2 linked regions of the Geobacillus stearothermophilus ATCC 12980 genome follow. Each later gene encodes a partner of the first gene's protein in a complex. Links are inferred from orthologs where the notes say so. Each region holds a gene or a part of one and is shown on either strand. Other genes may lie near its edges.

Region 1 (7,543 bases):
GCTCGGCGTCGTTGCGGTAAATTTCCGCCCGGCGCTCAAGTCCACAGGCGGCAACGTTTTTTCGGACCGTCTGCACGGCCTTTCCGTCATGATCGACGAAAATGACGCGCTCAAGCCCGCGGCTAAGCGCTTCGATGCCCAAGCCGCCGCTTCCGGCGAACAAATCGAGGCCGATGCCGCCGGCGAAATACGGGCCGATCATATTAAAAACCGCTTCTTTCACCTTGTCGGTCGTCGGCCGCGTCGACAATCCTGGAACCGCTTGCAGATGCCGACCTTTGCATGTTCCGGAAATGACTCTCATTGCGTTCACCTAATTCGTTGTTTTCATGGTCGTCTTATCATGTTTATTATAGTCAAACTTGAGAATTTTTCATAGCCGCGTGTATAGAAATCAGAAAACCGTCCATAATGAGTAATGGCAACACCGTAGATGGCGTTGTTGCCAATGACGGAGAAGACTTACGTTTCCCCATAAGTTCTTCCTCCGGTTTCTCCTCTCCCTTTTCTTTTTCTTTCCGTTCCCTGTTCCGCCCCGCGCGGAGGCAAGGAATTGGAAAGGGCCTTGCGGATCGTTTGTCCGCAAGGTTTTTTTTTGATTGCAATTTCTGCAATGGGCCGGTAAAGTTATGAATGGACGATGATCGCAAGGAGGACCGTACATGATCCAGCGTTTTATCGAACTTGGCGAAGGCTATTCCGATATATATGAGCTGATGGAGCTGGCGCGCGCCAACCGCCACCGTTTATCCGGCTTTTTTGCTTTCCATACGGTGAAAAAAGGCCAGGCGGTCGTCTCCTTGGTTGTTGTGCTCCACCCAACCGACCCGGGCGACTTTCAACCGCTTTACATTTGCCGTGAAGGTGTTCCCGATCCCTCCGTCAAACCGAACAAACGGTACGATTTGTTTGCGGAAACCGCGAAAGAGCTTGGCTTTGGCGTCATCCATCTCGACGTCAAGCCGTCAACGATGTTCGCGGAACTCGACTTATATTATCAGCACTTAATCGGCATTATGCGAATGAACCGCTTCATCCCGCCGCTCCAATAGCCAAAAAAAGAGCAGGGCTAAGGCCCGCTCTTTTCTTTCATCCAAGCGGATACGGGGAGTCTTTCTCTTTCTCCCCTTTCGATTCAAACTCCAGCTTTAAAAACGGACGATACGACGGCTCAACGAGTTTGACGAACGGGAGCGCCGCCAGTTTTTTCATCACATGGTCGACTTGCTCCATGTCGCAGTACAGAACGGCATATTTCAGCCGCTTTGAAATATAGTGAATGTTGCCGAATTTGCGCAGCTGCTTCCCGTATTTCAATGAATGAAGCCAAACGATAATCCCTTGCCGTTTTGGAAACATAGTCCTTTCCCCTTTTTCTATGCTCGGCAGCCGCAGCCTCCGCCGGATCTGCAGCCGCCGGAACAGCCGGCTGACAGGAAGTACGGGTTCCCGGTCGGCACTTTGACATGTTCCGAGACAGCCTTGCCGATCAACACGCTAATGTCATCAAGCAGCTGTTGCAGCGCTTTTTCCGACTCTTTAAAGGCGGCCACCGTCTCATGCAAATCAAGCTCCCGTTTCGCCTCACGCACTTCTTTCATCACGTTGCGGTAATCGGGATGGTATTTGCCGAAGCGCTGCACCTCCTCATACCGCTCTTTCAGCTTGACGAAACGGGCGATCAGCTGCTGAGCGCGGCGGTCTTGTTTGAGCCGCCGAAACGCGCGGCGGTATTCATCCGCCACCTCCGACTCGACAACCATTTTCGCCAACGATTCTGCTTTATCCAAAATCTCGATGCGCTCGAGAGTAGCGATCCTCACAAATATAGCACCTCCATCTTTCATCATACCATGAATAAAAGGAAAATGGAAAGGGAGGAGATCATGAAGGAAAAGAAGAGCGCAAAAAAAGACTATCCGAAGGCAGAAAGAGACTCTGCCGGATAGCCTTGTCTCCTGTCGAGCTTTACGGGATCGTCACTTCAAATTCATGCATCATGCCGGTCATCTTTCCATCGTTATAGACGAGCTCAAGGCGGATCATATGCTTTCCGCTTGGCAGGCCGCGCACGATAAAGGCGGCCGTATACACTTCCGTCATTTTCTGTCCATTGAGATACACGTTGATATGGCCGCCCCCCTCTCCTTTGCGAAACGGAAATTGCGCGGCCAAACATTCCACGAGCACGTCATGCCCTTTCACTTCATATTTGACATGCCATGGGTGATTCGCTGTCGGCGCATGAACAGCGGCCGCTGCCGTCTCCGGCCGTCCGCCGGCATACGCCCATAACAGCACCACACACCCGAACCATACAAGCCATTTCGGCAAAGGCATCACTCCCTTTCAGAGCTAGTCTTTGCCGTTTGCCGCCAAATTAGTCGCGCAGCGCTTTAAACATTTGCCACATGAGAGAGGCCATCTGCAACGATTGGGAAATTTTTTCTACTTTATCGGGGATCGTCTGCCCGTAATGGCGCAAGGCGGCCAACTGGAGCGCCGACAGCTCGTGCGGACGGCGAGCGAGCAGCCGGTACCAGCGCGGCTGTTCACGAACAAACGCGCGCAACATCGGGTTTGCCTGCACATATTGCCATACATCTCTTCTCATTGCTACCACCCTTTAGTCTTGGCGAAACGAAAACGGATGCTCCTCTTTGTTGGGCCGTTGCGGACTGGCTCCTTGAAATTCAGACAGAATGCCCTGGATCGCAGCGAGGGCCTGTTGGACGCTTGCCAAGTGTTTTTGCACTTCTGCCGCGTCAAGCTGTCCAAGCATCGCCGCGAGCTTATCAAGCCATTTGCTTGCTCCCTTTTCCTCTCTTTTCTCCTTGCCGCCTGCGTCTCGGTACGGTTCCCATATGTCGTCATCCTCTCCGAACAAGTACCAGTCCTCATACACTTGCTTCCACGTCTTTTTGCCGCTGCGCACCTCTTGAATGAGTTTCGGGTGTTTTTTGACAAACTGTTTGAACTGTTCAACGGAAGGATGCAGAGGCTTGGCCATAACCGTTTTCATCCCTTTCATCCACTCATGCCTATCTGCCATATCATATCGCTCCCAGCAGGCAAAGGTGCGCCCAAATTTTCATAGCGGCGTCAGGAAATTTTGCGTATAATAATCGGCATAAACGCCGACGCCAAGGTGGGTAAATTCCGCATTCAGCATAATTTCCCGGTGCTTTTGGCTGTTCAGCCACCCAACCGTCGCCTCGACGCCATCTACTTGATGAGCGGCAATATTTTCCCCAGCGAGCTGAAATGAAACGCCCAAGGCGCCAAGCCGTTTGGATAAATCGCCGTATTGCGGCGATTCATGAGAGAAGAACTGGTGGTCATGCATATCCTGGCTATGCTTGGCGGCAGCCATGGCGGCTTTGCTGTCCCAGACAAGGGGGGGGAGCTCATGACGGCGGCGGATCAAGTTCGTCCAGTCAAAAATTTGCTTCGCATTGGCCGCATCGACCTGCCGCTGTTCTTTCTCTGACAACGGGGTAGCCGCGGGCAGGCGGCCGCGGTACACAAGCTCATACGGCCGCAGTTTCACAAACGTTTCTGCGTCCATGAGGCGAACAGCGGCCACACGGCCGGTAAACCGGTCGATGTACAGCTGGGCATACGCCTCTCCCACTTTAACGACCGGTCTTGAGGAATAATCTTGTTCCGACAGCTCAAACCGGTACGTCCCGCTGTTTAGTGTAATCTTAATGTTGGACAGGACGGGCATCGTTTGGAAAATCGTCTGCAGACGCTGGCCAATCGCAAACGGCTCGACGTTCACCTTTTCCCCGCCGACTAAAGCCGTGACGATTTTGCCGCCAAGCACCCCGATTTGGAAATACGATTCAGGGCGGCGGCTGTACACCCACCAATCGTAGCCATAAGCTGACGGATCAATTCGATCCGGCGCGCCGAACTGCTTTTCCGCCTCTTGCGCCGGCCGGCCGATCAACACAGCGACGCCGGCGGTTGCTTTCGGTTCTTTCAGCGTGTATCCATTTGTTTTGGGCTGCTCCGGAGGGCTTTGCGGCGGCGGACTCGGCACAAAATAGTAAAACCCGATCAATAAGAACAAAAAAAGAAAAAACCATTTCACACGGCAACTCCCGCTTTCTGCAACAATCTCCTTATTGCCATTATAGCCGTTTTTCACAGGCAAAAAAAAGGGGCGTCCAAAAAGACCGCCCTTCCCTTCAAGAAACAATGTCTGTCCGTATTCAGTCAATGGACGCGATGTTGTTCAGAAATCTCGCTAAGCGCACGGCCGGCGCTCTCATCCGAATAACGGTTCGTCGCCAAGTCGCCGAGGGCAACGATGCCGACTAAACGGCCGCCTTCAACGACCGGGAGACGGCGAATTTGATGGCGCGCCATGATGTCCGCCGCTTTTTGCACGGAATCGTCCGGCGACACCGTCACCAGCTCGCGGCTCATCACTTCGGTCACCGCCGTTGAACCCGGATGTTTTTCCGCGATGCCGCGCACGACTAAATCGCGGTCCGTAATCATTCCGACGAGGCGGCCTTGATCGACGATCGGAATGGCGCCAACATTAAATTCACGCATTTTTACAGCCACTTCATACATGTTGTCAAGCGGGGTGCAATATTGTACATCCGTCGACATGATGTCCCGAACCGTTTGCATTGTCCGTCTCTCCTTTCTGCTTTTATTGTGCATCCGGCAGCGAGAAAAAATGCAAGCAAAACAGAAACAATGGCAAACAATTCGTTGAAATGCAAACCGTTTTCGTACTATTATAAATGAGGGGACGATTTCCTTTTTGGCGCTTTACATACCTGCGTTGTTAGGAGGAAGAAACATGAAATTTGACAATAGCGGTCTTGAAAATCAAACGGTTGAACTGTCCCTCCTTGATGACATCATGGCGCGCCACGGTTTTGTACGCGCGGCGCAGTGGGATTACGAACGGGTCACATACGACCGGAAATACGTGATTAAAGAGGGAACATACTATTTGCGTGTTCAAGGGTACGCGATCGAAGGGGATGTCGACTCGCGCTATGCACTCATTAAACTGCTCACACCGATTTTAGGGAAACATTACTATCCGCATGGCGTTGAATATGGCGAAGATGAGCATTTTCCATCTTCCCTTGTCGGCCAATGCCAAAAAGTATTGGAGCAAGTCAAACGCGAAATTGAAAAGACGAAAGAGTAAAGAAAAAACGCATGAGAGCTCTTTTCTCATGCGTTTTTACGTCGCGACAAGCCGTTTGACCGTCACATCGACCGACTCGGCGCTGTATGGCGTCATCGCGGCGATCTCCTCAGCAATTTGCTGCTGCAGCTGCCGGCAAACCGCGAGTACCGACGCCCCATACCGGACGGATAGCTTCACGCTGATGCGGCAGCGGTCCTCTTGTGAAACAGCTACAAATATTTCGCAATCGTCCATTACAACGTCTTCCCATTCCCGCACACACATCATGACAATCGTCAACAGCGTCGCTTCTACGGCGCTCCGCTTCCGATGCCGGAACGTCTTCACCGCACTCCCCCCCCCCCGCAGCGTATGAGCTATTTTTGTTATGTTATGCGATCCGGCCGGCCGATGCCACTTGCCTCTAAAATCCGAGCACTGCTTTAATCAGCGAGGTCGTCTGCCCACCCGGGTACAGGACGTAAAGAAGCAAATACACGATGACCCCCGTCGAAGCGCTGCCGAACCAAATAATGCTCGTCACCGGCCCAAGCCGGCGATGGCGGGAGCGGCTGTCTTTCAGCCCCGTCCAGATCGTCACAAGGCCAAATACGGCTCCCACTGTCGCCAACATGATATGGAAAATAAGAAACACCGTATAATAGACTTTGACATTCTCCGGTCCGCCGAAGCTCGTATTGCCAATAAACAACGTCCGCGACATGTAAATGATAAAAAACAACAGCGCAAAGACGGCGGCGGCCAACATCACCTTTTTATGCGCTTCCGTCCGTTTGCGGCTGATCAAATACCAGCCGTAAGCAACAAGCAAAGCGCTGATCACGATGCAACTTGTGCTGATCGTCGGTAAAATCGCCATCCGTTCTCTCCCTTTCCTTTCAACTCATCCCCTTGCAGCCAACACCGGTTTACAATTTCGTCGGCCGCGGCTCCATACCCATGTTCGGTTCTTTTTCCCGCTCTTTCCGATACCATTCGCTGAAAACAACGAACAGCATGATCCCGTATACGATTTCTTGAATAATTTTCATCAATACCCCGCCGAGCTGTTGGTCATGAAACGGCGACATCGACAAGAACATTTGCGGGCCTGTCAAATCAAGCGACGCCAAAGTCCCTTGCGGCACGCAAAGCGCCAAAGAAGCCATCCATGCCTTCGGGTCGGTGTACGTCGCATAAAGCGGCGTGTCCGTAAAAATGATCAGCGCGCAAGCCGGCGTCAACAGCATACCATTGGCGAAAATGTAGCCCATTTTTTTCAATCCCGACAACGTTTGCCAATCAGGCAGCTTGTTGACAAGCGGCCACCACATGCAAAACGCGGCGACAAAAATGACCGTAGTGACGACAGCGTGCAAAATCATATTCATTTTAACGGTGTCAAAAATCATCGGCACATGGTAAAGCGAAAACAAGCCGTTAAACAGCAGTAGAGCGATGACCGGCTTCGTCAGCAGCTGAAACGGGCGGCGCACCGCGGCGAAACGGAAGAGGCGCTCATACAGCGGCGCCGGAATGCCTAAAATGAAACATTGCGGCACGATCAAATACAGCACCGCCATTTGCACCATATGAGCAGTAAACGATAAATGGCCGAGCAGATCAAGCGGCGAACCTTTGCATACGTAAAGGAGCGCGATGCCGACCAAAAAGTACGCCTTCTGTTTGCCCGGAACCGGATCATCAAGGCCAAAGCGCTGCCGCCATGGCCCGGTGATCCCAATGTACAGCAACGCAACCGCCGCTAACACAAGCAAAAAAAACGGACTCCAAAGGGCGACGGGGCCAAACATTTGCAGCGATTGAAACATACGAATCCCCTCCTGATTTGTCCTTTCCCATTATACTACACGACGCCGCGCCAAGGCTATTGAAAAAGGGGAAACCGGCGCAAAACCGATTCCCCCTTTTCTTACCACCAAATAACTGTTGTAAACGCCCAAACAAGTAGAAGCATAACCGCCACACCGCCGTAAATAAACATCGCCGGGAATTCGTGGCCTTTATGGCTCATATGCATGAAATAATAAAGCTGGAACGCCACTTGCACAGCGGCAAGCAACAAAATAAACGGAACGACAAACCAATGGGAAAACTCTTCGTAACCAACGGCGGCGAAGGCAATGAGCGTCAACAAAATCATCAAAACGAATGCAATCAGTTGATGGCGCATCTCTTCCGCATTTTTGCGGCGACGGTATGCCAAATCGACGCGTTCATTTCCGGAGTTCGTTTGGTTCGCCATACGTTCACCCCACCATTCCCATTAAATATACGACGGTAAAAATGAACACCCAGACGACGTCGATAAAGTGCCAATAAAGGCTCGCGACGTAAAACTTCGGGGCATTATAT
Region 2 (4,497 bases), 200 kb from region 1 along the record:
AGCTTGTTGAAAATGCATGTCGGGCATGCGGACAAAATCGCCAGCGTCTTGAAATTTGACGGCAATCCGTTTTTGCCGGGCAATGTCTATACTAAATGCAAGGAGTTGTTAGCACAATGGCCACCTTTAAAGATTTCCGCAATGATGTGAAGCCAAACTGGTGTCCGGGCTGCGGCGACTTTTCCGTTCAGGCCGCCATTCAGCGCGCCGCTGCCAACCTCGGTTTGGAGCCGCACGAACTCGCGGTCATTTCCGGGATCGGCTGCTCCGGCCGCATTTCCGGCTACATTCATTCCTATGGGTTTCACGGCACGCACGGCCGCGCCTTGCCGCTCGCCCAAGGGGTGAAAATGGCGAACCGCAACTTGACGGTCATCGCCGCCGGCGGCGACGGTGATGGGTTTGCGATCGGCATGGGGCATACGGTTCATGCCATTCGCCGCAACATTGACATCACGTATATCGTCATGGACAACCAAATTTACGGGCTGACAAAAGGCCAAACATCGCCTCGCAGCGCCACCGGGTTTCAAACGAAAAGTACGCCGCAAGGGTCGATCGAGCCGGCGTTGTCGCCGCTTGAAATCGCGTTAAGCGCCGGAGCGACGTTTGTGGCGCAAAGCTTTTCAAGCGACCTAAAAGAGTTGACAAGCTTAATTGAAGAAGGCATCAAACATAAAGGATTTTCCCTCATTAACGTCTTCAGCCCGTGCGTCACGTACAATAAAGTCAACACGTACGAATGGTTTAAAGAGCGGCTGGTGAAAGTGAGCGACATTGAAGGGTACGACCCGTCCGACCGGGCGATGGCGATGCAGACGGTGATGAAATACGACGGGCTTGTCACCGGGCTCATTTACCAAAATAAAGAGCAAAAATCATACCAAGAACTCGTCCCGGGCTACCGTGATACACCGCTTACTGAAGCCGATTTGAAATTGAGCAAAGAAAAGTTTGCCGAGCTTGTAGCAGAGTTTATGTAACATATAGAAAGATTGGAAGTGATTCACACTCGATGGGGGGCTTGCCTCATCGGGCGTTTTTTGTTATCATAGCGTGTTCCGGACATCCGGAATAAATCCCATTGTGTTTCATGACGGTTGACGCTATACTATGGTAGTGTGTGATGGAAGAAATTTGCGAGGAAGGCGGGCGGCCAACAAAGCGCCTGCGATCTACATTATTACGAATGAGGAAAGGAGATTGCGATGAACGAAAAACAACGGTTGGAACAAACAGCGCAAATTGAGACGGCAAGCCATCCAGCGGACAGAAAATCCGCCTTGGACCGGCTGAAGGAAAAAACGACGAAAGACTACGAGAAATATTTCACGAAAGTGTTTTTGCCGCCGAATTTGAAAGAAGCGAAAAAGCGCGGCAAAGAGGAAATTCAATATGTAAAAGACTTTGCGATTCCGGACGAGTTCCGCGGCATGGGGCGCGGGCGGAAGTTTTACATCCGCACATACGGCTGCCAGATGAACGAACATGATACGGAAGTGATGGCCGGCATTTTCATGGCGCTCGGCTATGAGCCGACCGACCGTCCGGAAGAGGCAAACGTCATTTTGCTCAACACGTGCGCGATCCGTGAAAACGCGGAAAACAAAGTGTTCGGCGAGCTCGGCTACTTAAAGCCGCTCAAAACGACCAATCCGGACTTGCTTCTTGGCGTGTGCGGCTGTATGTCGCAAGAAGAAGCGGTCGTTAATAAAATTTTAAAGCAATACCAATATGTTGATATGATTTTCGGCACGCACAACATCCATCGACTTCCTTACATTTTGCATGAAGCATATATGTCAAAAGAAATGGTTGTCGAGGTGTGGTCGAAAGAAGGCGACGTTGTCGAAAACTTGCCGAAAGCGCGAAAAGGCCGCATTAAAGCATGGGTCAATATTATGTACGGCTGTGACAAGTTTTGCACGTATTGCATCGTTCCGTATACGCGCGGCAAGGAGCGAAGCCGCCGTCCGGAAGACATCATCCAAGAAGTGCGCCAGCTCGCCGCCCAAGGCTATAAAGAAATCACGCTGCTTGGGCAAAACGTCAACGCTTACGGGAAAGACTTCACCGACATCCAGTACGGCCTTGGCGATTTAATGGATGAGCTGCGCAAAATTGACATTGCCCGCATCCGCTTCACAACGAGCCATCCGCGCGACTTTGACGACCGGCTCATCGAAGTGCTCGCCAAACGCGGCAACTTGGTTGAGCATATCCATCTGCCGGTGCAATCGGGCAGCACAGAAATTTTAAAAATGATGGGCCGCAAATATACGCGCGAGGAGTACTTGGAGCTCGTCCGCAAAATTAAAGCCGCCATTCCGGACGTCGCGTTGACGACGGACATCATCGTCGGCTTCCCGAACGAGACGGACGAGCAGTTTGAAGAAACGCTGTCGCTTTACCGCGAAGTGGAGTTTGATTCAGCGTATACGTTCATTTACTCGCCGCGCGAAGGCACGCCGGCGGCGAACATGAAGGACAACGTGCCGATGGAAGTGAAAAAAGAGCGGCTCAAGCGGCTCAACGACCTTGTTCAAGAAATCGCGGCCAAGAAAATGAAGCAATACGAAGGCCAAGTCGTCGAAGTGCTCGTCGAAGGCGAAAGCAAAACGAACCCGGACGTGCTGGCCGGCTACACACGCAAAAACAAGCTCGTCCACTTCGTCGGCCCCAAATCGCTCATTGGCCAATTGGTCAACGTGCGCATTACAGAAGCGAAAACGTGGACGCTGACGGGCGAATTCGTGAATGAAGCGATCGAGGTGAACTGATATGGCGAAATATACGCGGGATGAAGTGCTGGCGCAGGCGAAGCAGTTGGCGAAAATGATCGCCGAAACCGAGGAAGTCGACTTTTTCAAACGAGCGGAGGAAAAAATCCACCAAAATGAAAAAGTGCGCACATTGATCAACGAACTAAAATCGCTGCAAAAACAAGCCGTCAACTTGCAACACTACGGCAAACATGAGGCGCTCAAGCAGGTCGAGGCCAAAATTGACGCCATTTACGAGCAGCTCGAACAAATTCCGATCGTGGGCGAGTTCCAGCAGTCGCAAGCTGAGGTGAACGACCTGCTTCAGCTCGTCGCCTCGACGATTTCGAATACGGTGACCGATGAAATTCTCGCTTCGACGGGCGGCGATGTGCTGCGCGGCGAAACAGGTGCTGCCCTTCGCTACAACAAGCACGGCGGCTGCCATTAATGGCATGCGGCTCAAAAGCGTCCTTCGGGGCGCTTTTTTTCTTATGGGCGCGCTCTCCCTTCCCCCAAACCGCGGGCGGCTGCCTGGCGGCAAAAAAGAAGGCACATCGAACGGAGCAGGCGCATACAATGAACTATACGGAATAATGATTCATTTGCTGTGCACATTAGCGGAGATGGCGCATAGGATGAAATGAAGATTCATTTGAGGAGGGTTCCGTTCGATGTCTGAATACAGAGAAATTATTACGAAAGCCGTTGTTGGCAAAGGCCGCAAGTTTACACAATCGACCCATACGGTGACGGCGCCGAACCGCCCGTCAAGCATTCTTGGCTGCTGGATCATCAACCACCGTTATGAAGCGAAAAAATGCGATAAAACGGTCGAAATTCACGGCCATTATGACATCAACGTCTGGTATTCGTACAACCACAATACAAAAACCGAAGTCGTCACCGAAACGGTGTCGTATACGGACGTCGTCAAATTAAAATATCGCGACAAAGATCATTTAATCAGCGATGACACCGATGTCATTGTCCGCGTCATCCAGCAGCCGAACTGCCTCGAATGCACGATTTCGCCAAACGGCAATAAAATCGTTGTCGATGTTGAGCGGGAGTTTGTCGCCGAAGTGATCGGCGAAACGAAGGTGTGCGTTGCCATCAATCCGGAAGGATGCGGCAAGGACGACGATTTTTGCGACGAGGATGACCTTGATGAAGAATTAGAAGATTTAAGCCCAGATTTGCTGCTTGGCGAAGAAGAATAAAACTAGGAAATTTCTTTCCTAGTTTTTTCTTTTGCCGCTTGTTATAATAGTAGCGCAATCAACGAGCCTTCGGGCCGAAAAGGTTGGGGAGAAGCGATGCCATCGTACACACCGATGATCCAGCAATATTTGCACATTAAAGCGCAATATCCGGACGCGTTTTTATTTTTCCGGCTTGGCGATTTTTACGAACTGTTTTTTGACGACGCCATCAAGGCGGCGCAAGAGCTGGAAATTACATTAACAAGCCGCGACGGCGGCGATGAACGGGTGCCGATGTGCGGGGTGCCGTACCATTCGGCGCAAGGATATATTGAACAGTTAATCGAAAAGGGATATAAAGTCGCCATTTGCGAACAAGTCGAAGACCCGAAAACGGCCAAAGGCGTCGTTCGCCGCGAAGTGGTGCAGCTCATCACCCCAGGGACGCTCATGGAAGGCAAAGGGCTCACCGAGAAGGAAAACCACTACTTGGCGGCGCTCACGCCGTTTGCTGATGGTACATACGGATT

The links.
Region 2: the proteins of QSJ10_RS04930 (region 1) and QSJ10_RS05920 are in contact, whole or in part, in a crystal structure (PDB 6PRK), measured with the Bacillus subtilis proteins. The link is inferred for Geobacillus stearothermophilus ATCC 12980 from one-to-one orthologs.

The regions. Positions count from the first base shown.
Region 1 is NZ_CP128494.1:900,656-908,198, reverse strand. What follows is about bases 101-3,005. They hold QSJ10_RS04930 (YlbF/YmcA family competence regulator), read right to left. Parts: upstream 1,824-3,005; coding sequence 1,377-1,823; downstream 101-1,376. Other genes in these bases: QSJ10_RS04915 (YlbD family protein), read right to left, coding at 2,627-3,005; QSJ10_RS04920 (YlbE-like family protein), read right to left, coding at 2,381-2,614; QSJ10_RS04925 (hypothetical protein), read right to left, coding at 1,969-2,340; QSJ10_RS04935 (YlbG family protein), read right to left, coding at 1,090-1,359; QSJ10_RS04940 (DUF7147 family protein), read left to right, coding at 663-1,052. Also shown: more of rsmD, read right to left, coding at 1-100; more of QSJ10_RS04915, read right to left, coding at 3,006-3,010; QSJ10_RS04910 (CAP domain-containing protein), read right to left, coding at 3,092-4,099; QSJ10_RS04905 (CBS domain-containing protein), read right to left, coding at 4,225-4,650; QSJ10_RS04900 (YugN family protein), read left to right, coding at 4,826-5,185; QSJ10_RS04895 (Asp23/Gls24 family envelope stress response protein), read right to left, coding at 5,222-5,515; QSJ10_RS04890 (DUF420 domain-containing protein), read right to left, coding at 5,592-6,047; cytochrome c oxidase assembly factor CtaG, read right to left, coding at 6,097-6,999; ctaF (cytochrome c oxidase subunit IVB), read right to left, coding at 7,101-7,433; ctaE (cytochrome c oxidase subunit III), read right to left, coding at 7,438-7,543. UniProt on the Bacillus subtilis protein: Regulates sporulation prior to stage II. Positively controls the competence regulator ComK at a post-transcriptional level. May modulate the translation, stability or activity of ComS. May work together with YmcA to regulate community development.
Region 2 is NZ_CP128494.1:1,101,640-1,106,136, forward strand. What follows is about bases 1,571-4,497. They hold QSJ10_RS05920 (YlbF/YmcA family competence regulator), read left to right. Parts: upstream 1,571-2,781; coding sequence 2,782-3,213; downstream 3,214-4,497. Other genes in these bases: miaB (tRNA (N6-isopentenyl adenosine(37)-C2)-methylthiotransferase MiaB), read left to right, coding at 1,571-2,780; QSJ10_RS05925 (outer spore coat protein CotE), read left to right, coding at 3,437-3,985; mutS (DNA mismatch repair protein MutS), read left to right, coding at 4,082-4,497. Also shown: QSJ10_RS05905 (2-oxoacid:acceptor oxidoreductase subunit alpha), read left to right, coding at 1-150; QSJ10_RS05910 (2-oxoacid:ferredoxin oxidoreductase subunit beta), read left to right, coding at 117-983; more of miaB, read left to right, coding at 1,209-1,570. UniProt on the Bacillus subtilis protein: May work together with YlbF to regulate community development.